DNA from 3 places in the Arthrobacter sp. YAF17 genome. Region 1 is predicted to be linked to each of the others. Evidence: riboswitches for the same ligand, from Rfam matches in the RefSeq annotation. Region 1 holds a riboswitch; each other region holds the start of a gene.
The links. A riboswitch is a leader RNA that binds a small molecule or an ion and turns the genes downstream of it on or off. The one in region 1 is predicted to bind cyclic di-AMP.
Positions count from the first base shown of each region.

Region 2: it holds a riboswitch for cyclic di-AMP, as region 1 does, so the genes downstream of both, AB4Y67_RS09955 (hypothetical protein) here and AB4Y67_RS06375 (NlpC/P60 family protein) in region 1, are expected to answer to the same signal.
Region 3: it holds a riboswitch for cyclic di-AMP, as region 1 does, so the genes downstream of both, AB4Y67_RS02725 (NlpC/P60 family protein) here and AB4Y67_RS06375 (NlpC/P60 family protein) in region 1, are expected to answer to the same signal.

Region 1 is NZ_JBFRDB010000005.1:98,105-104,469, forward strand. It holds gene AB4Y67_RS06355 (molybdopterin-binding protein) at 1-1,512, opposite strand; gene AB4Y67_RS06360 (DUF6457 domain-containing protein) at 1,509-1,796, opposite strand; gene mobA (molybdenum cofactor guanylyltransferase) at 1,780-2,490, opposite strand; gene AB4Y67_RS06370 (HNH endonuclease) at 2,594-3,094, opposite strand; gene AB4Y67_RS06375 (NlpC/P60 family protein) at 3,314-4,072, opposite strand; cyclic di-AMP (ydaO/yuaA leader) riboswitch at 4,382-4,551, opposite strand; gene AB4Y67_RS06380 (M23 family metallopeptidase) at 4,688-5,506, opposite strand; cyclic di-AMP (ydaO/yuaA leader) riboswitch at 5,511-5,724, opposite strand; gene AB4Y67_RS06385 (metal-dependent transcriptional regulator) at 5,870-6,365, opposite strand, start outside.
Region 2 is NZ_JBFRDB010000010.1:3,743-10,107, reverse strand. It holds gene AB4Y67_RS09970 (phosphatase PAP2 family protein) at 12-875, shown strand; gene upp (uracil phosphoribosyltransferase) at 888-1,523, shown strand; gene AB4Y67_RS09960 (glyoxalase superfamily protein) at 1,616-1,993, shown strand; gene AB4Y67_RS09955 (hypothetical protein) at 2,117-2,899, opposite strand; cyclic di-AMP (ydaO/yuaA leader) riboswitch at 2,898-3,058, opposite strand; gene AB4Y67_RS09950 (ATP-binding protein) at 3,163-4,791, opposite strand; gene AB4Y67_RS09945 (response regulator transcription factor) at 4,795-5,535, opposite strand; gene AB4Y67_RS09940 (winged helix-turn-helix domain-containing protein) at 6,161-6,365, shown strand, end outside.
Region 3 is NZ_JBFRDB010000001.1:576,391-582,755, forward strand. It holds gene AB4Y67_RS02715 (serine hydrolase) at 1-556, opposite strand, end outside; gene AB4Y67_RS02720 (dihydrofolate reductase family protein) at 954-1,541, shown strand; gene AB4Y67_RS02725 (NlpC/P60 family protein) at 1,600-2,325, opposite strand; cyclic di-AMP (ydaO/yuaA leader) riboswitch at 2,331-2,501, opposite strand; gene AB4Y67_RS02730 (hypothetical protein) at 2,702-2,971, shown strand; gene AB4Y67_RS02735 (DNA alkylation repair protein) at 2,989-3,495, opposite strand; gene AB4Y67_RS02740 (GYD domain-containing protein) at 3,617-3,937, opposite strand; gene AB4Y67_RS02745 (universal stress protein) at 4,160-4,618, opposite strand; gene AB4Y67_RS02750 (transglycosylase domain-containing protein) at 4,925-6,365, shown strand, end outside.

The DNA.
Region 1 (6,365 bases):
CTACCCCAGCAGTTCGCTCCAGTCCACGGGGCCGCCGGTACCCGTGGGCTTCCGGGCGGCCCGTTTGGGGGCAGGTTTGTCCTGGGCCGGCATCAGGTCCGCGAGGGCCGCGCCCCAGGGGAGGGCGAAGGCCGGGACCGGTTCCCCGAGCTGCACGCCGTGCGGCGGGACCACCAGCACGCCGTCGGCGGCGGCCAGTCCGCGCATCATTCCCGGGCCGGTGTGCTGCGCCGGGGACGCCATGCCGTAGACCAGCCGGAAGGGCATCAGCCGGGTCCTGCCGGGGTCCGGCTCGATCATGGAGCCGCAGGGCACCTCGGTGACCGGCGGCAGCGTCCGGTGACCCAGCGCGGCCAGGAGCGGGGCCCCGATGGTCGAGAGTGCCATCATGGCCGCGAGCGGGTTGCCCGGCAGCCCGATAATGAACCTGCCGTCGGGCAGTTCTGCCAGGACGGCGGGGTGGCCGGGCCGCATAGCGATGCCGTCGATGAGAAGTCGTCCGCCCAGTTCGGCGACCGAACGGCGCAGGTGGTCCGTGCCTGACCGGCCGGTGCCGCCGGTGGTGATGACGACGTCGGCGGGCAGCAGTTCAGCGGCTGGCACCAGGTCGGCGGCGGGATGCACGGAAGGCTGGGTCGCAGCACCCTCGCCGGCGCCCTCGGCGGGTTCGGTGTCCTCGAGCGCTGCGAGCCACTCGGCGTAGCTGTCGCCTATTTTCGTTTCGCCGGCACAGATCCCGCCGAGCATTTCCACAACGGCCGCGAGCTGGGGACCGAACGTGTCGCGCACCTCCCCCGGCCGCGGAATCCCTGCCGCGACGACCTCGGAGCCGGTGAACACGAGACGGACCAGCGCCTTGCCCTGGACCGGGAGCGCATCGTGGCCGGCGAGGGCTGCGAGGGCCAGGTGGGCGGGATTGAGCAGGGTGCCGCGCTTGATCAGGACTTCGCCGGCGGCGGCTTCCTCCGCCGCCTTCCGGATGTGCTCACCGTTCCGGGGCTCACCGGGTTTGGCGGCGCCGGCGAGCTGCAGAACCGGGAGCCCGTCCTCATCGGCGGCTATCTCGCCGCTTTCACTCCGCAGCACGGCCTTCGCGCCGGGCGGGATCAGCCCGCCCGTGGCGATCGGGCTCGCCTGGTGGGGGGCCAGCCGCTGGCCGGGTTCCGCGAGGATCCAGGGCCCGCTGCCGTTGACGGCCCAGCCGTCCATGGCGGACGAGGCGTAGTGCGGCATGTCCGCGAGCGCTTCCACGTCGGCAGCGAGTTTTCTCCCCAAGGCGTCACGAAGGGCAGTGGGCGCGGCGGGGATGGGGTCTGCGCAGTCGAAGGCGAGCTGCCAGGCTTCCTGCCAGGTGTGCGCGAGGTGCCGGTGCGGCACCTCAGGTTCCTCGACCGGGGCGGGGCCGCTGGCTCCACCCCCGGGAGTCGCACCGGAGCGGCTTACAGCGGGCATGTCGCCGGCATGCTCATCCCCGGCGGCAGCTGCGCTGCCGGAAGGGGGTGCAGGCGTCATGCTCCGGAGGCTTCGTTGGCTGCGTAGTCTTTGGCGAGTTTGCCGGCCACGCCCATTGCTGCCTGCATCGAGACCGCATCGGTGGCCTGACCGGAGCCTGAGGCCAGGCCTGCCGCGAAACCGGCGATGAACGTCGTCAGGGGCGCGGCCGGGCGGACCACGGAGTGCGCCGCCACCCCGGCCAAAGCCAGAACCGCGTTCACATCTACCTCGACGTCTTCCAGTTCCAGGGCCTGAAGCAGGGCACGGCACCAGTCTTCCAGTGTTTCATCCTGGCTCTTCACCGCTTGCCTCCAAGGTCGAATTCTGCCGGGGAGCCCCGGGCCGGGTGGCCGCCTCATGGCTGTCGCGGCCATGGCTGCCGAGTGGAACGGTTACCCCTAATGCGGACGCATCGTCCCAGGTATCCACATCATCCGTAGACCCCCCGGGCACGCTGACTTCCCGCACCTCCAGACTAGCAAGAAGGGCGAACACCGAGGCGTTTTCGAGTGTGCCGCGCTTCCCGGCTTCACGGGCGCACCGTTGTAGCGCAACCGTGCCATATAAACCCAGCAGCGGCTGCCGACGCCCGTCGGCGGCCACCGCCATCAGCCCGCCATCCGGAGGAGCTTCCCCTGCCGCTTCCAGCAAGGCCCGGACAGCGGCGCCCGCCCGGGGCATGTCACAGGCCAGGACCAGGGTGAACGGCGCCGCTGGCCGGGGGCGGCCGGCCGCACCGCGGTGCCTTTCCAGGGCGGAGAGGCCTGCCGCGATGGCTGCGGCCGGTCCGGCAAAGGGCGGGTCCTCCCGGCAACTCAGCACGCCTTCCGGCAACGTTCCCGGGTCCGGTCCGACGACGGCGACTGCCGCCGCGCCCCGCGCGGCCTGCAGGGCACGATCAAGGAGGGTGGCGCCGTCGTGCATCAGCCCCGATTTGGGCACGCCGCCCAGCCGGGAGGACCGGCCCCCGGAAAGGATGACTGCATCGAATTCCACCGGCCCAGCCTAACGCGCTCCGGCGCGGACGCCGCGTCGCAAAGATCGGCCACCAGCCGGCAAGCGATGAAGTCCGGCCCGACGGTCAGCCGGCGGCGCCGTTTCAGGCGGCAGATTCCGGCAGCAGGAACGGGTCCCAGGCCGGGGTGGGCTTCTCCAGCTCCTTGATCTGCCAGGTTGCGCCCTTGGGGGGCGCGGGGCTGAAGCTGAGCTTCCATCCCATTTCGGCGGGCGTGTGGTCGCCTTTGGCGTTGTTGCAGCGCAGGCAGGCGGCGACGAGGTTTTCCCACGAATCCGCACCACCCCTGGATTTGGGCTGGACATGATCGATGGTGTGGGCGGCCTTGCCGCAATAGGCGCAACGGTGCCCGTCCCGGCGGAGCACGCCGCGGCGGCTGACGGTCGTCAGGGTGTTGTACCGGGGCCTGATGTAGCGATTCAGCAGAATCACCGAGGGCCGGCCAAGGACGTCCTGCGGTCCAACGACGGGATCGTCGCCTTCCGCCACGACACTGGCCTTTCCAGTCAGCACAAGGACGAGCGCCCGGCGGAAGGTCACAACCGCCAGCGGTTCATATCCAGCATTCAGAACGAGAGTGCGCATCCGCATACCTCTTCACGGCCGCACCCGCCAGGGGCACGAGGGCCGGCTGCCCTCTGCATGGTCGGGCTATGGATCGACAAAACAAGAGTAAACACCGAGGTGCCGTTTCACCGAATCTTTTTTTGCTGGCCGTGGCCCGTGTCGGCTGAAGTTCACGTTGCGGCAACGCAAAGGACCCCGCCGCATGGCAGGGGTCCTTTGCGTAAAAAGCTGTTGTCCTTAGCCGCCGACGCGGATGAAGACCGGGCCGGAGCCGACGTTTACGGTCTGGAGGGAAGTGGTCCCACCGTTCCAACCGCCGTGAACTGCCATGCCGTTGCCGACGTAAACAGCGATGTGGGCCATGCCCGCGCCACCGTTCTGGTAGTACGCGAGGTCGCCCGGCTGTGCCTCGGCGGCGCTCACGGTGCGGCCGAGGGACAGGTAACCTGCCGGCCAGCCGTGGTAGTTGATGCCTGCAGCAGCCAGCGCGTTCGTTGCGAGTGCGGTGCAATCCTGGCCAACGCCGATCTGGGCGTAGGCGGCAGCGGCAATCGTGGCGCCCATGCCGCTGGCGACGCCGGCCGGAGCCTTGGCGCCGGCCACGGAAGCGGTGGCGGCGGCGCCGACCTTGGTGCCGGCGGTGTTGGCGGTGGGCGTTTCCTGGACCTTCACGACGGGCTTCGCCTTGACGGGGGCAGCAATGGTGGCGACTTCGGTCTTGTCGTAAGCGATCGAGATGCTGGAAGCCGCCGAGATGGCCGCGGGGGCGGCGGACTGGACTTCGAGCGTGGAAGCGGAGGTGGATTCGCGCTGAACGTTGGCCTCAGCAGCGTTGGCTGCGATGCCGCTGGTCAGGACGAGGCCGGAAGCAGCAGCGATGACTGCTGCCTGGCGGCCCACGCCACCGGCGTTGTCGCCGACAGCCTTGGCAATAACAGCCAGCGAGTTGGTCTTGGTGACCTCGGCGCGGTGCCGTGCGTTTGCACGAGTAGTCATTAAGTTCTCTCTTTCGTGATCCTGTGGCCGCGCTTTTCAGGCGCGTGCTGAGGACGCTCCGGCATCTTGGGGGTACGCCGGATCGCCCCGAAGTGGGTTACTTAGCGAAGGGTGTACTGCGAAGACGCGCCAAAAGCGGGAACTGCGTGCAGGTGCAGGGCCTGCGGGCCGGACTCAGCAGAGATTGAGACGGCGGTGTGAGATCCGTTCCGGGCGCCGGCAAGGGCAACCGAGGAGTCGGATTTCAGCGGGCTCGTAAGAGCCGCGCAAGCGCGGTGACGCGCAGCATTGTGGCGTGAAGACACGAAAGTAGCCTCTCCCAATGCCTGCGAGGTGAGCTGTCGGATTCGGATGGGAGTCACCCGGCCGCGCTGCTTCCTGGGAAGCTTTGCGACTTAACCCCAAGGCCTTCTTTAGAAGGCCAAAATTGGTTCCCCCGCCCCTGCCAGACGATGTAATGCGAACGGACCTTGAGCGGTGGCAGAGCTAGGCAATCCACTCAAGAGCGCCAACTTCGGAAAAGTTGGCGTAGGTCAAACTTACAACAGTTGGGACTCAATGTCACATTCGGATCACGGCGTGTCACAAGAATGCGAGAGCGTCCGATCAGCTTTGTTACAGCCAGCCGGTCGGGTCGACAACTTCGCCGTTGACCATTACCTCGAAGTGAAGGTGGCAGCCCGTGGAGGCGCCTGTGGTGCCGCTCATCGCCACGACCTCGCCGCGGGAGACCTGCTGGCCAACCTTGACGGTGGCTGAGGACAAGTGGTTGTAGGTGGTCTCCAGGCCGTTGCCATGGTCGATCACGACACGGTTGCCGCCGCCGTAGGGGTGCCAGCCGGTGAACGTCACGGTCCCACTGGCTGCAGCCAGGACGGCCGTGCCGCACTGGGCGGAATAGTCCTGGCCACGGTGGAACTCGCCGGAGCCGCCTGTAATGGGGCTGACGCGATATCCAAAGGGTGACGCGGTTTTCAACTGGGCCAGCGGCGCCCCGAGGCTTCCGGCGGAGGCCGCGCGGGTGATCGAACCGACGGACTGGGCACTCAGCAACTGCTTGAGCTTTCCGTCCGGGTCGCCCTGGGTGGTGACGGCGGTCCGGTTGAAGTCGATTTTGGCCTCGCCAGCCGTGACATCAGGCTGGACTGCGGCCGAGATGGATCCCGTCGACCCCGCGTTGGTGGCCATAACGGGGCCAGTGGCGGGGACGGTGACGGTGAGGACCAGTCCCGTAGCGGCGAGTGCAATGCCGGCCTTTTGCCCAACGCCGCTGGCGGCGGCAAAGTCTGTTACCTGGCGGAACGGGCTGCGGCGGCCCCTGCGTTCGTCGCGGTGCGCGTCACGTGGGCGGTCGGCCAGGACGGCGACGGCCGGTCGCGGCTCCGGAGCGGGACCGGTCGCACGACGGCGGCCCCTGGCGGTCTGGGTGGTCAAAAACGGTTCCTCTCTGGAGAGCCTGCGGAGTTAGCTGTCGGATTCGGGTCAGAGAGTTCAAAGACCCGGTCCGCCGTGGCAGGCGTCCAGACACAGAGGCATCCAAAGAGTCCCTCTGTGGTGTGTGCTTGCCGCTGACGGACTTCACCCCAAGGCTGATGAACAGCCGGAAGTGGTTCCCCCGCCCCTGCCAGAAGGTGACTCTGCTACTGATCCGCTGGCAGAGCTCGGCTTCGGATCAGATAACGCTTTGGTATCGGTACTAGAGATCAACTATAGGCGATTAAGCCCCGCAGAGATAAATCCGTTATCGAATCTGTGCATAACTCATGGGTCGTCCGATGAGCAGTGGGTTAAGTCCTGTTAACCGACGGTAACAAAGACGTGGGCCGCAACCTCGGGCGGGAGTTCCAGGGCGCCTTCGATATCGGGTACCCGGACGGAGATGTACTCCCCTACCCGTTCCAGCGACACCAGGGCTCCGGGCCGGATACCGCCTTCGTCGAGCTGGACGAGCAGTTCCGGTTCGACCTGGATGGGCTCGGCCAGCCGGTTGACCCGGACCCGGGAATCCGGACCGTAGCCGGCCATGGCTTCGAGAAGGTTCACCACGCCATCCCCGCAGGGCTGGGATGGCGGGCCGCCGAGTTCCGCGAGGCCCGGAATCGGGTTGCCGTAGGGAGACACCGTGGGGTGATCCAGCAGCTCGAAGATGCGCCGCTCCACCCGCTCGCTCATGACGTGTTCCCAGCGGCAGGCTTCCTCATGCACATAGGCCCAGTCGAGCCCGATGACGTCCGCCAGCAAGCGCTCGGCAAGGCGGTGCTTGCGCATGACCTCAATCGCACGTTTCCGGCCG
Region 2 (6,365 bases), on a different contig from region 1:
AGGAGACGGACGTGACCACCAGGACTGAGAGCTGGCTGATGCGGCGCTGGGGCAAGTGGGTTGTGCCCTACGCCGCCCTGTGGGTCACGATGCTTGCGGGTGGCGTGCTGGTGGTTCTCCTGGCGGTGCTCAGCGCCGAAGTCTACGACAACGTGGTGGACGACGCCGGCCTGGCGAATCTGGACAAGCCAACCCTGGCGTTTATGGAACAGCTCCGCAGCCCTGGATTGGACTCCTTCGTTACAGGGTTCACCAACATCGGCGGAGGAATCGGCATGCCGATCCTGGCCAGTATCCTCACGGCGTGGCTCATCTGGGCCTCCCGGACCTGGCGGCCGCTGATCCTTATCGGCGCCGCCGCAGCTGTGTCCACCACGGCCACCACGCTGGGCAAGAAACTGATCGGCCGGAACCGCCCCGACCACGCGGACGCCGTGCCTCCCTACGAGGACTCGCCGTCGTTCCCCAGTGGACACACGCTCAACACCACGGTGGTGATCGGTCTCGTGGTGTACCTCGCCTGCCTGCAGGTGAAGCGCACAATTGCGCGGGTTGCCCTGATCGCTGCCGGTGTGGTTTTCGTGGCGGCAATGGGGATGAGTCGGGTCTTCCTGGGCCATCACTGGATGACCGATGTGATCTTCGGATGGCTGCTGGGGTTGGCCTGGGTGGCGATCGTGATCATGGCCCACAGATTCTTCCATGTGCTGCGGCACCGGGAACAGGCGGGTCCCGCGCCCACGTTCGACCACCCCGCGCACCTCAAAGACGGCGACGGGGTCACCGGCAGCGGCACCGGCAAAGAGGGCCAGTCCGGCGGTAAGGACGACGTCGGCGCCCGCGGTCCCACGGGCGGGCCACCGGCCGCTGGGTGATAGTTTTGACCCATGCGCACTTTCGTTGTGGACCACCCGCTGGTCGCCCATAAGCTCACCGTTCTGCGGGACAAGAACACCCCGTCCCCGGTCTTCCGCCAGCTCACCGAGGAACTGGTCACGCTCCTGGCGTACGAGGCCACCCGCGAAGTCCGCACCGAACCGGTCACCATCGAGACCCCGGTCAGCACCACGATCGGCACCGCTTTCACCAAGCCCACGCCGCTGGTGGTCCCCATCCTGCGTGCGGGACTCGGCATGCTCGAAGGCATGACCAAGCTGGTCCCCACCGCCGAGGTCGGCTTCCTGGGCATGGCCCGGGATGAAGAGACCCTGGACATCATCACGTATGCCGAGCGTCTCCCCGAGGACCTCACCGATCGCCAGATCTTTGTCCTGGACCCCATGCTCGCCACCGGCGGCACACTGCGTGAGGCCATCAAGTTCCTCTTCAAGCGCGGCGCCTCCGACGTCACCTGCATCTGCCTGCTGGCCGCTCCGGAAGGCCTCGCGAAGCTGGAAGAAGAGCTCTCGGACGCCAACGTGACGATCGTGCTCGCCTCCATCGACGAGAAGCTCAACGAGAAGTCCTACATCGTCCCGGGCCTGGGCGACGCCGGCGACCGCCTCTACGGGGTGGCCGGCTAACCAGCCACGGGGTTGGGTCCCGCCGCCGCGGCGGGTTCACGCACTTGGGGTTGCCCTACCGCAATTCGCTGTCCGGGACTAGCCTGTGCCCCATGGACTGGAAACTTGAGCTTGTCTTTGTCCCTGTGTCCGACGTGGACCGCGCCAAGGATTTTTACGTCAATAAGGTCGGTTTCAACGCCGACTACGACGAGCGGCCCATGGACGGCATCCGTTTCGTCCAGCTGACCCCGCCCGGTTCCGGCTGCTCGATCGCCATCGGCGAGGGGCTCAACGACGCTCCGCCCGGCACCGCCCCCAGCCTGCAGTTGGTGGTCAGCGACATTCAGGCCGCCCACCGGCAGCTCAAGGACAACGGCGTGGATGTCAGCGACGTCGATATCCAGGACTGGGGGCACTTCGTCTACTTCGCCGATCCCGACGGCAATAAATGGGCGGTGCAGTACCTGCCCAACCGTCCCAACGGCTAGACCCGCCCTAAGCCGAACGGTCCGGCCGGACGGCCCGGCGGTTCCGGCGGGCTGTCGCCGGCAGAGCTAAGGCCCCGGATCCAGTGGGATCCGGGGCCTCAGTTCAGTCCGACATTCTGGTGTTTAGTACCAGTTGTGGGCGTAGTGGAAGTTCAGGGCGCCACACGGTGAGCCGTAGCGGTCCTTGACGTACTTCAGGCCCCAGTTGATCTGGGTCCGGTAGTTGGTCCGGTAATCAGCGCCCGCGCTGGCCATCTTCTCGGCCGGTAGGGCCTGGGCCACGCCGTAGGCGCCGCTGCTCTTGTTGGTGGCCGTCGTCTTCCAGTCAGACTCCTTGGTCCAGAGCTTCGTGAGGCACTGCATTTGGTCTACAGCCCAGCCGTGGGATCCCAGCTGGCTGGCCGCGTAGGCCTGCGCGCCGGCCGGGTCGTCGATGGCAACGGGGGCGGGCGCCGGTGCCGGTGCCGGGGCAGCCGCCGGAGCGGGAGCGGGAGCCGGGGCAGCTGCCAGGGCCGGGGCAGCTGCCGGGGCCGGTGCTTCGGCAGGCTTGACTTCGGTGGACTGGGCCGCGGCGCCGCCGGTGGGGAAGGTGGTCTGGTTGTCGACCCGGACGCGCTCAAAATCGAGGTGCGTCAGGGCATCCGCAGTGGGGGCTGCTTCCGTGGACGTGCCCGCGGTGGCATTGCGGGCAGCCGTCTCGGAGGCATGCCCGGCAGCGCCGACCCCCACGAGCACCGCGCAGGCGGCGGCAACAACGGCCGCGCGGCGGCCGGTGGTGCCGAAGTTCTTGGCAAGCCGGGACAGGGCTGAAACGGGCTTGGCCGGTTCAGCGCGGTGGCGGGACACCTCGGAGCGGGTCTTCTTCGTAACGCCGTCAGGGCGCGTTTGTGGCTTGAATTCAGTCATGATCGCCTCTCAACGCCTGCGGAGTTAGCTGTCGGGTTCGGATGAGGTCATCCGGCCGCACGGAATCTCACGTGTCGGCTTCACCCCAAGGGTGCAAGATCTGCAAATGCCCGGGAACTCTGGGTCCCCCGCCTCTGCCTGGTGCAGCGGAATCCGGGAGGCGGCAGAGTTTGGCGTGCATCCGGATGTGCGGCGTCAGTGATGGCCACACTCTAAAAACCGTACAGGAGCAGCCTGCTTAAGTCACATTTAGGTAACGGAGGTCACGACGACGGTGTGGCGGCTTGCGCCGTCGGATGCTCCCCATGGACTGGGTTCGGCGCGGGCAGCCGCACCACAAACTCGGTCCGGCCGGGCGCCGACGTCACGCTGACCGTCCCCCCGTGAGCCTCAACAATCGACTGCACGATCGAGAGTCCCAGCCCGCTGGTTCCCTCGGCGGAAGTCGGCGAAGGGGTCCCTGCGGAAGCAGCGGCGGCGGACGGAGACCGGGGTGGGCGCAGCGGCAGGTGCGGCAAGGGCCGCCGGACGACGGCCGGCGTCGTCACCGGCACCGGATTCTTCCGGGAGGCATCCGCCCGGGTGAAGCGCGCAAAGACGCGGTCCAAAAACTCGGGGGCGATCCCGGGCCCGTTGTCGGTCACCGTCACCAGGGCACTCCCGTCCGGGGTGCGCCCTACGCCGGTCACCACGGTCGTTCCGGGCCCCGTGTGCTTGCGGGCGTTGGAGAGCAGATTGGCCAGCACCTGGTGGAGCTGGGTGGCGTCTCCGCGAACCACCACAGGCTCTTCGGGAAGCTCCAACTGCCAGACGCGGTCCGGGGCCATCACCTTCTCGTCGCTCACCGTCTCCACGGCCAGCTGGGTGAGGTCCACGTCGCTGAGCTTGAGCGGCTGGCCCTCATCCAGCCGGGCGAGCAGGAGCAGGTCCTCCACCAGGGTGGTCATCCGCTCGGACTGGCTCTGAACACGGGCCAGGGACTTCTGCCCGTCGGGGGTGAAATGCTCGGTCATCCGCATCAGCTCGGTGTAGCCGCGGATGGCGGTCAGCGGTGTGCGCAATTCATGCGAGGCATCCGCCACGAACTGGCGCACCTTCATCTCGCTCTCCTGCCGGGCTTCGAGGGCATTCGAGACGTTGTCCAGCATCAGGTTCAGGGCATGGCCAACGCTGCCCACCTCGGTTCCCGGATGGGCTGCCGACGCCGGAACCCGTACGGCAAGTCCCACTTCCCCGGCGTCGAGCGGAAGGCGCGAGACCTGCGTCGCCACCTCGGAGAGCTGATCCAGCGGCTTCATGGTCCGGCGGATGAGTGCCGTCCCGACCAGGCCGATCACTACGAGGCCCCCGGCGGACACGACCACGGTGGTCCAGACCAGGGAGGCCAGCGTGTTCTGCTTCTCCGCAAGTGGGAGTCCGGTCACCATCACGTCGCCGTTCTGGGCCTTCGCGGCCACCAGCCGGTAGGAACCGGCGGACAGGATCCGGTTGACCGGCTGGTCGCGGGGGGAGAGCTTCAGGAGGATCTCGTCGTCGTCGGCGGTGAGTGACCTGCGGGTGGCGTCCTCCGCGAGAAAACCGGCACTGCTGACCGACTCGTCCACGATCCTGGCGTTCAGGGTGCCGACCCCCTGGCCGCGTGCCTCAAGGGGATCGGAACGGCCGCCGGCGCGGCCAAAATCGCGGACACGGTCCGAGGCCTGTTGCAGCTGCGTGTCCAGTTGCCGGGTCAGGAAGAGGTCCATCGAGGCATAACTGACAAGTCCCACGGCTCCGCAGATCGCCACGAGCAGCGCCATGGCGACGAGGACAAGCCTGGTGCGCAGGTGCCACGTGGACGGGTCGCGCCACTTGATAGTGGAGCGGCTGGCAGTGCCGGAGGGTTCGGGCACGGATCAGTCCGCCGGCTTGAGGACGTAGCCGGCGCCCCGCACCGTGTGGATCATGGGCGGGTGGGTGGCGTCGACCTTCTTGCGGAGGTAAGAGATATAGAGCTCCACGATGTTGGCCTGCCCGCCGAAGTCGTAGTCCCAGACCCGGTCAAGGATCTGGGCTTTGCTCACGACTCGTTTTGGGTTCTCCATGAGATAGCGCAGCAGCTCGAACTGGGTTGCCGTGAGGTGGAGCTCTTCCCCTGCCCGCCGCACTTCCCGCGTATCGATGTTCAGGACGAGGTCTCCGACGACGAGTTCGGCGGTATCCATGGCGGCCACCCCGGAACGTTGGACCAGCCGGTGCAGCCGCAGGAGCACTTCCTCCATGCTGAACGGCTTGGTCACATAGTCGTCCCCGCCGGCAGCCAGCCCGGTGATGCGGTCCTGGACATCGTCCTTCGCCGTCAGGAACAGGGCCGGCACCTCCGGCGCGAAGGCGCGGATCCTGCCCAGCAGTTCAACGCCGTCGAACCCGGGAAGCATCACGTCAAGCACCAGCACGTCGGGCCGGAAGTCCTTGGCAAGCTTCATGGCCTCCGGGCCATCCGCCGCGACAGCAACCGACCAGCCCGCCATGCGCAGGCCCATGCTCATGAGCTCGGAGAGGCTGGGCTCATCGTCCACGACCAGGGCACGGATGGGGGAACCGTCCGGGTGTGTCAGCTGGGGGAGATTGTTGGTCATGGAGTGCGAAGTGGCCATGGGACTACTCTCCGATCTGCCGGTTTGGCGCGCCTTTGGGGATCCTGTGCGGCACCTGTGAATCCCAGCCTAGCGAGCTGGGCATCCCGGGAGCGCTGGTCCGGCCGCAATTTTCGAAATCCCGTGGTGACCACTCTGTGGGACGGCCGGCGGCTATTGATAAGCAGGCGAACTGTCTGTCCGGGTTGGCTTGCCGTGAACTATTTTGCGGATTGGCCTTGGTTGCACGAACAATATTCGGCCACAAGGGCTGCGGGGGCGCTCGATAACCAGAACGATTGTTATTTTATTGACCCGGCAGAATTGTGATCTGCGCGACAAATCAGCGTTTCGTCTCGCATGGTGGACATTCGGGTCCATTGTTACTTGCAAGTTTTCATTGTTACGTTGCACACTTCAATTGTGAACAAGAACTCAACAGCACCTGCAGTCGCAGTTTTTTGGATCAGCACACCCGCTGATACCGATAAGCGTTGTTGTCGAATGCACGCCTAACTTTTACACCCCGAAAGTTTCTAGGCATTCGCCCCCAGCCCAGCGTAGGGCGCCCCTCCCCAGATTTCATTGCGGGGAAAAGTAGCATTCGAGCCGCGATGACGGCCATTCACATTGAGGTAAGCAATCCATGTCAGTTGCATCCGGATACGTCCACATCTCCGTCCGTAACGCCGGCAAGGCCGGCCAGGCCTCCGGTATCCGCCAGGGCTTCGGCAGCCGCCCGTCCTTCGCCCCCGCCGGATCCGGCGCCAGCTTCCCCGCCCCGGGCTATGCACCCCAGGGATATAACCCCAACTCCTATGGGCAGCTCCGCGCTGTTCCGCCGGCGCCGG
Region 3 (6,365 bases), on a different contig from region 1:
CCCACGATTCGTTGTTGCTTTGCTGGATCATCTGCCGGATCTGCTGGCCCGCGGTCGACGACCCCATCCGGGCCGTCAGCGACGCCTTACCGGTTTCCACCAGATGGTAGTAGGCCTCGGCGGCGAGGACCTTCCCGGTACTGGCGGCCACAAACTTGGTCTTCACCCCGTACTCGTGCACCTCGCCGTCGCTGAGATCGATGAGGGCCACCCCCACCCGATAGGCGCTGTTGGCCTGGATGATCGCGTTAATTTCCGCGTCGAGCGCCGGTCCGATGAGGCTCTTGGGAGGAACGACGACGGCGGGCGTCGGGGCCGGTGTCGAAGCAGTCGGTGACGGAGTCGCTGCCGACGGCGCCCCGCCGGTGACCGACCGTGCGTCGGCCCCTCCGGCGGCACCCGCAGTGGCGGATTCGGTCGCGGCCTGCGGAACGACGGCGTCGACCGCTACCCGGGACTGGACGGTGGCGTAAACGCTCACGGCCGAGACCAGGGCGAGGACCGTCACCAGCATGATCAGGAACTGCGGGCGGATTCCGCCAAGGCGCCGGAGCACACGCGGCCCCGCACCCTCGGTGGTCTCATGTGTGTGTCGGCCGCTGCTGTAATGCCGGCCCGGCCCCCAGGAATCCACCGGGCCTCACCGCCGGCACATCGGTGGCGGCGCAAAGTCCGCAAACGCCACAGGCAGGTTCGCCGGCATACTCTTCCTTCGAACGAAAGGAACCGCGGTGCGGCTCTAAATCTAATGCATTCTGCCCCGGGCACGGCCTGAGCGCAAGGTTCGGCGCCCGCAGGGCGGGTGTGTCAGCCGATGCCATTTGCCCCGCGTCCGCCCCAGGGATGGCCAATCCGGCAGTATGCTGCCGCCCGGCGTCGGGCAGTATCCCCATGCCGCGTCCGCGCCCGGCGTCGTACGCTGGAACCCCTGCAGCCCACTGAAGGAGCCCGCGATGCGCAAGGTCATTTTGATGATGCAAGTGTCCCTGGACGGATTCATCGAGGGCCCGGACCAGGACCTGAGCTGGCATCGGGTCGATGAGGAACTGCACACCCACTTCAACGACTTGCTGCGGACGATGGGCGGCTTTCTGGACGGCCGGGTCACCTACGAGATGATGGCCGAGTACTGGCCGACGGCGGACCTGGACCCCTCGAACTCAGCCCCCGAGAGCGAGTTCGCCGGAATCTGGCGGGACATGCCCAAGATCGTCTACTCCAGGACACTTGCGAAGGCGGGCTGGAATACCGAGGTGGTGCGCGACGTCGTCGTCGGGGACGTCATGAAACTCAAGGACCAGCCCGGCGGCGACCTCGCACTCGGCGGCGCCAACCTCTCGGCGGCGTTCCGACTGCTCGGCCTGATCGACGAGTACCGGATCTACGTCCATCCGGTTCTGATTGGACGCGGGACGCCCCTCTTCAAGGAGACGGATGGCCTGACGTCGCTCCGGCTGCTGGAGAGCCGCACCTTCGGGAACGGCGTAATTCTGCTGCGGTACGCGGCCGAGCCGGATGGCGGACACGCAAAAGACCGGTGATCCGCTGCCCCCAAGGCACCCGATCGACCGGTCTTCTGCGTGCTGTTAGCGGTACTGCTTAGCCGGCGCGGACGAACGTCACGGGACCGGTGGCCGTCAGCCAGGACAGCGGGTGCGCCATGGTGGCGTTGACGCCGTTCATGCCGCCGCTGATTGCCTGGCCGTTGCCGGCGTAGATGGCAACGTGGCCGGACTGGACGATGATGTCGCCGGGCTGCGGAGTGGAGACGACCTGGCCGTACTTCAGGAAGGCCGTCGGGCCGATGTCGCCGACCGGGATGCCGGCAGCGTTCAGGGCCTTCTCCACCATGGCGGTGCAGTCCTGGGTGATGCCGATCTGGCCGTATGCCATGGACAGCAGTGTGGCGTTGACTCCACCGGCTGCCGGGGCAGCGGCGGGGGCGGGGGCCGACTGGACCTTCACCGTCGCCTTCGCGGCAGGAGCTGCGGCGGCCGGTGCTGCCGGGGCCTTCGGAGCGGCCGCGGGCTTGGGGGCCTCGACCACGGGCGCCGGTGCCGTCTCAACGGCGGGGCGCTCGAAAGTGATCTGGACAGCGGAGTCCGCCATGACCGGTGCGCCGACCTGGCCCTTGACGTCAACGGACGACGCCGGGGCGGCGTCGCGCTTGGCCGGCGCATCGGCTGCGTTGGCGGCCATGGCGCCGCTAAGCACCATTCCGGAAGCGGCGACGAGAACTGCGGCCTGGCGGCCGATGGTCCCGGCGGTACGGCGTTTGCTGCGAAGATCGGCGCGCTTGGGCGCATGGGTATTGCTGGAAATCATTAAAAGGAGCCTCTCCCAATGCCTGCGAGGTGAGCTGTCGGATTCGGATGGGAGGCACCCGGCCGCACTCGGGCCCGATCATTGCGGGCCGTGCGGCTTCACCCCAAGACCCCTGACTAACAGTGGGTCAAAAGTGGTTTCCCCGTCTCTGCCGGACGTTGCTGCGAGTTATCCCCACGGCCGCGGCAGAGTTAGGCAATCGGCTGGGGAGAGCCCGTCTCGGAAACAACAGGCACCTAACAACGGTAACGGAATGATCACGGCATGTCACATTGAGGTAACGGCGGGAAGGTGTTGCGGGCGGTCTTTCCCCACGCCAGACGCCGATTCGGGAATAGGATATTGGCATCACCGTTCCCAGAAGCGGAGGCCCCAAATGAACAATCCCGACGTCAACACGCACTGCGTTGCCATCTGCCAGCTGAGCAATGAACCGCCGGAGGACTTCAACGTCAACACCGAGCTGCTGGTACTGGAAAACGGGGAGGTCCACGTCTCCACCTGGGACGCTGAGCCCCGTGACGGCGGCTTCGATGTCCACGTCCTCAACGACCGCGTGGACGCGTTGGGTTTCATGGTGGTCACCGACTGGGAGTTCTTCGACGAAAAGGCCTACGCCGTGGTGGAGCGCCGGCCGGGAAGCTAGGGAAATTTGCCCTGGCGTTACGGGCGGTCAGAATCCAGCTCGGGCCGGCGCCTGGCCATCTCGGCGGCGCGGCGCAGCCAGCCGTCAGGATCCCTCCCCCAGCGGTCCAGAACGCTGTCCGCGCGGACCCTGCCGACGACGTCGAGACCCGCCATCAGGGGGCCGACGACGTCGGTGGCGAGCGGATCCACCAGGGCGCTTAGCTGTGCGCTCCGGACGAAGCCTTCGATCCGCGTCAGGTCGGTGTTGGTCAGCAGCCGGACGCTCGATTGCAGGAGGACGACGGCAGCGAGGCGGCGTTCGAAGACCGCCACCTGCCACAGCTCGGAGCTAAGCGCCGTGATGTCATCGTGCGTGAGGTCCGGATAGCGCCGGAGGGCATCGCGGACAGTTCCGCGCACGGCTCCGACCGATGCGCCGTAGTACCCGTGGCCACTTCCGTGCCTGGCCTCGGACTCCTCGGCCCGGCCCCACGACGACTCGCGCTGGAGCGCAAGGTCGATGAAGTCGCCGGCATCACTCATGGGGCCATTGTTTCGCATCCTGCGGCGGGGACGCCCAGCACCCAAGTGGCCCGACGCCGTCGTGCCCTGTCTACCCCGTAACCGCGGGGCAGCGAAGTCCGGTGTCGGCTGGGTCCGGCGCCTACTGCCCGGGGGCCCGGTACGTCGGTGTCTTCTTGGCCGCGTCGTCAAGATCCTCCGGCGTCAGGAGCGGCTTCAGGCGAACGTTCACAGAGCCCGATGAGTTGATAAGAAGCGAAAGCGCGGCGGCATCGGACGGCGACGGGACCTCGAAGACCCCCAGTACGTCCCTCTCCCCGAAGGCGTAGTAGAAGCATTCGAGCGATCCGCCCACGGATTTGAGGGCATCGACCAGCGCGTCACGGCGCTTCGTTCCCCCTTCGCGCATGAGGCCCTTGATGCCCTCGCCCACGTAGTTCGCTTCGAACAGATACTTAGTCATGACCCTTCCCGTCCTGTCATATCCAGGACTCGGGCAAGGCAAAGTGTGTCAAAGCCACTTTGGCGGCGGGTCCCGGAGTTGGTCCCCAGAATGGGGTTGTGGCCACATCGTAGGCGCTCCCCCGCGCCCTTTCAACGGTTGCTGAAGACTCCCGGCAGGCAGGCCATTGCGCGCCCCGGCTCCCGGTGGCACAAGCGACTGCGGACGACGACGGTCCGCGCCTCAGGCGGCTTTGGGACGGACGACGAGGACCGGACACGGTGCGTGGGTGATGATCTGGGTGGCGACTGAGCCCAGGTGCAGGCCGGGAAATCCGCCGTGCCCGCGGAAGCCGACCACCACCAGATCCGCATCCTTGGCGGCGTCGACTACTGCTGCTGCCGGTGAATCGTTGTGAACGACCTGCCCGGTGGCTTCGACTCCCGCGCCCTCGGCCGTTTTTAGGGCCCCGGCCTGCAGGGCTTCCGCGATTCCTTGCGGGGAATCCTCTGCCACGATTTCGCCGGCGGCCGTTTCCAGGACCGCCGCATACCAGGCAAGCGGGGGCTTGCTCCAGGCCGTGACCAGACGGATCTGGCCGTTGCGCTGCCGGGCCTCATCCACAGCCCACGTCAGCGCATTCTGAGAATTCTCGGAACCGTCAAAACCAACCACAATCACGAACGAATCTGTACCGGCCATTGTCTTTCCATTCCCTAGCTTCACTGAGCAGCCTGGACCTTTCAGTTTCTGCGTGGGCCAAAGTCAGTGTCAAGGCATCACCACGGAGAACACGGGTTCTCCGCGCGTTCTGTCTGGTTCATCCGGTCAGGGTGTGGCGCCGGCCGGCCAGGCGGTCCTATGTTATGGACATGGGATTACTGCGGCACCGGGCGGAACGCCACAGCCGACGACGGCGGTGAGGCGCTCCGGGATCTGAATCGATCCGGACAGGGGTGAAGCGGGGCATGTTTGACCACATTTTAGAGCGTGACAAGTGGGGGAAAGATGGAGCTGAGAAGACGAACCCGATCTCGTCTCGCCGTGGCTCTCTGGGCAATTCTCGGATACTTCACAGTGAGCGCGCTCTGCGGCGTCCTGGTTGCCGGCCTGGTGGTCCCCGGTGTTGCCGCCGCCGGAGTTGCCGGCAGCAACTCGATCAAGTTCTTCAACCAGCTCCCCTCGGGGCTGACGGTTGATCCGCCGTCGCAGTCAACCAAAGTGCTGAGCGCGGACGGGAAACTGATCGCCAATTTCTACGCAGAGAACCGTGTGCGGGTCAGCCTGGCCGACATGTCCCCGTACATCAAGGATGCGATCATCGCCGTCGAGGACCGACGCTTCTACGAACATGCCGGCGTAGACCCCCAAGGGATACTGCGGGCGCTGTCCTCCAATCTGACCGGTGGCGGCCGGCAGGGCGCGTCCACACTGACCCAGCAGTACGTCGCCAACGTCGTCACCGAGTCCCTCGTGTCGGCGGACCGCGGCGACGAGGTCATCCGCGGGGGCCAGAAGACCGTCGGGGACAAGATTCGCGAGATCAAGCTGGCCATCGAACTGGAGAAAAATTACAGCAAGGATCAGATCCTCGAGGGCTACCTCAACATCGTGTTCTTCAACCGGGATGCCTACGGCATAGAGGCCGCGGCGCGTTACTTCTACAGCACCACTGCCAAGGACCTCACCCTGCCGCAGGCCGCCCTGCTCGCCGGCCTGGTGAACAGCCCCAGCTTCTACGACCCCTCCGTCTATCCGGACAACTCCCTCCGGCGCCGCGACGAGGTCCTGGCCAAGATGCTCAGCCAGAGGATGATCGTCCAAGCCGAGTACGACGCCGCCATCGCCACCGGCGTCGACCTTAAGATCACGCCGGGCCGGCAGGGCTGCGCCGGCGCGGAAATTGCACCCTACTTCTGCGACTACGTTTCACACCTCATCCTCAACAATCCGGCTTACGGCGTCGACCTCGCCACCCGGCAGCGGAAGCTGTACCGCGGAGGCCTCACCATCACCACCACCCTGGACAGCAGGCTGCAGCTGGCCGCGCAGGCGCAGGTGGACGCCACAGCCGGGGCCAACCCGGACAAATGGGGTGCGGCGTTGGTTTCCGTCGTGCCCGGCACGGGCAAGATCCTCGCGATGGCGCAGAACACCGTGTTCCTCCCCGAACCCGGAAAATTTGATACCCAGCTCAACTTCAACGTCGATTCCAAGGACGCGGACGGCAATGACCTGAACGGCGCCGGCGGGTTCCAGCCCGGATCCACCATGAAACCGTTCACGTTCGCGGAATGGCTCAACTCGGGGAAGACCCTGACGGCCATGGTGGACGCCTCCAAGAGAACATATCCGCTCGATTTTCCGTGGAAATCCAGCTGCGGGAAGGTGCGCGGCGCCTACAGCACCAAGGAGAAAAGGGCCGGACTCGACGCCACGGACGACCTCC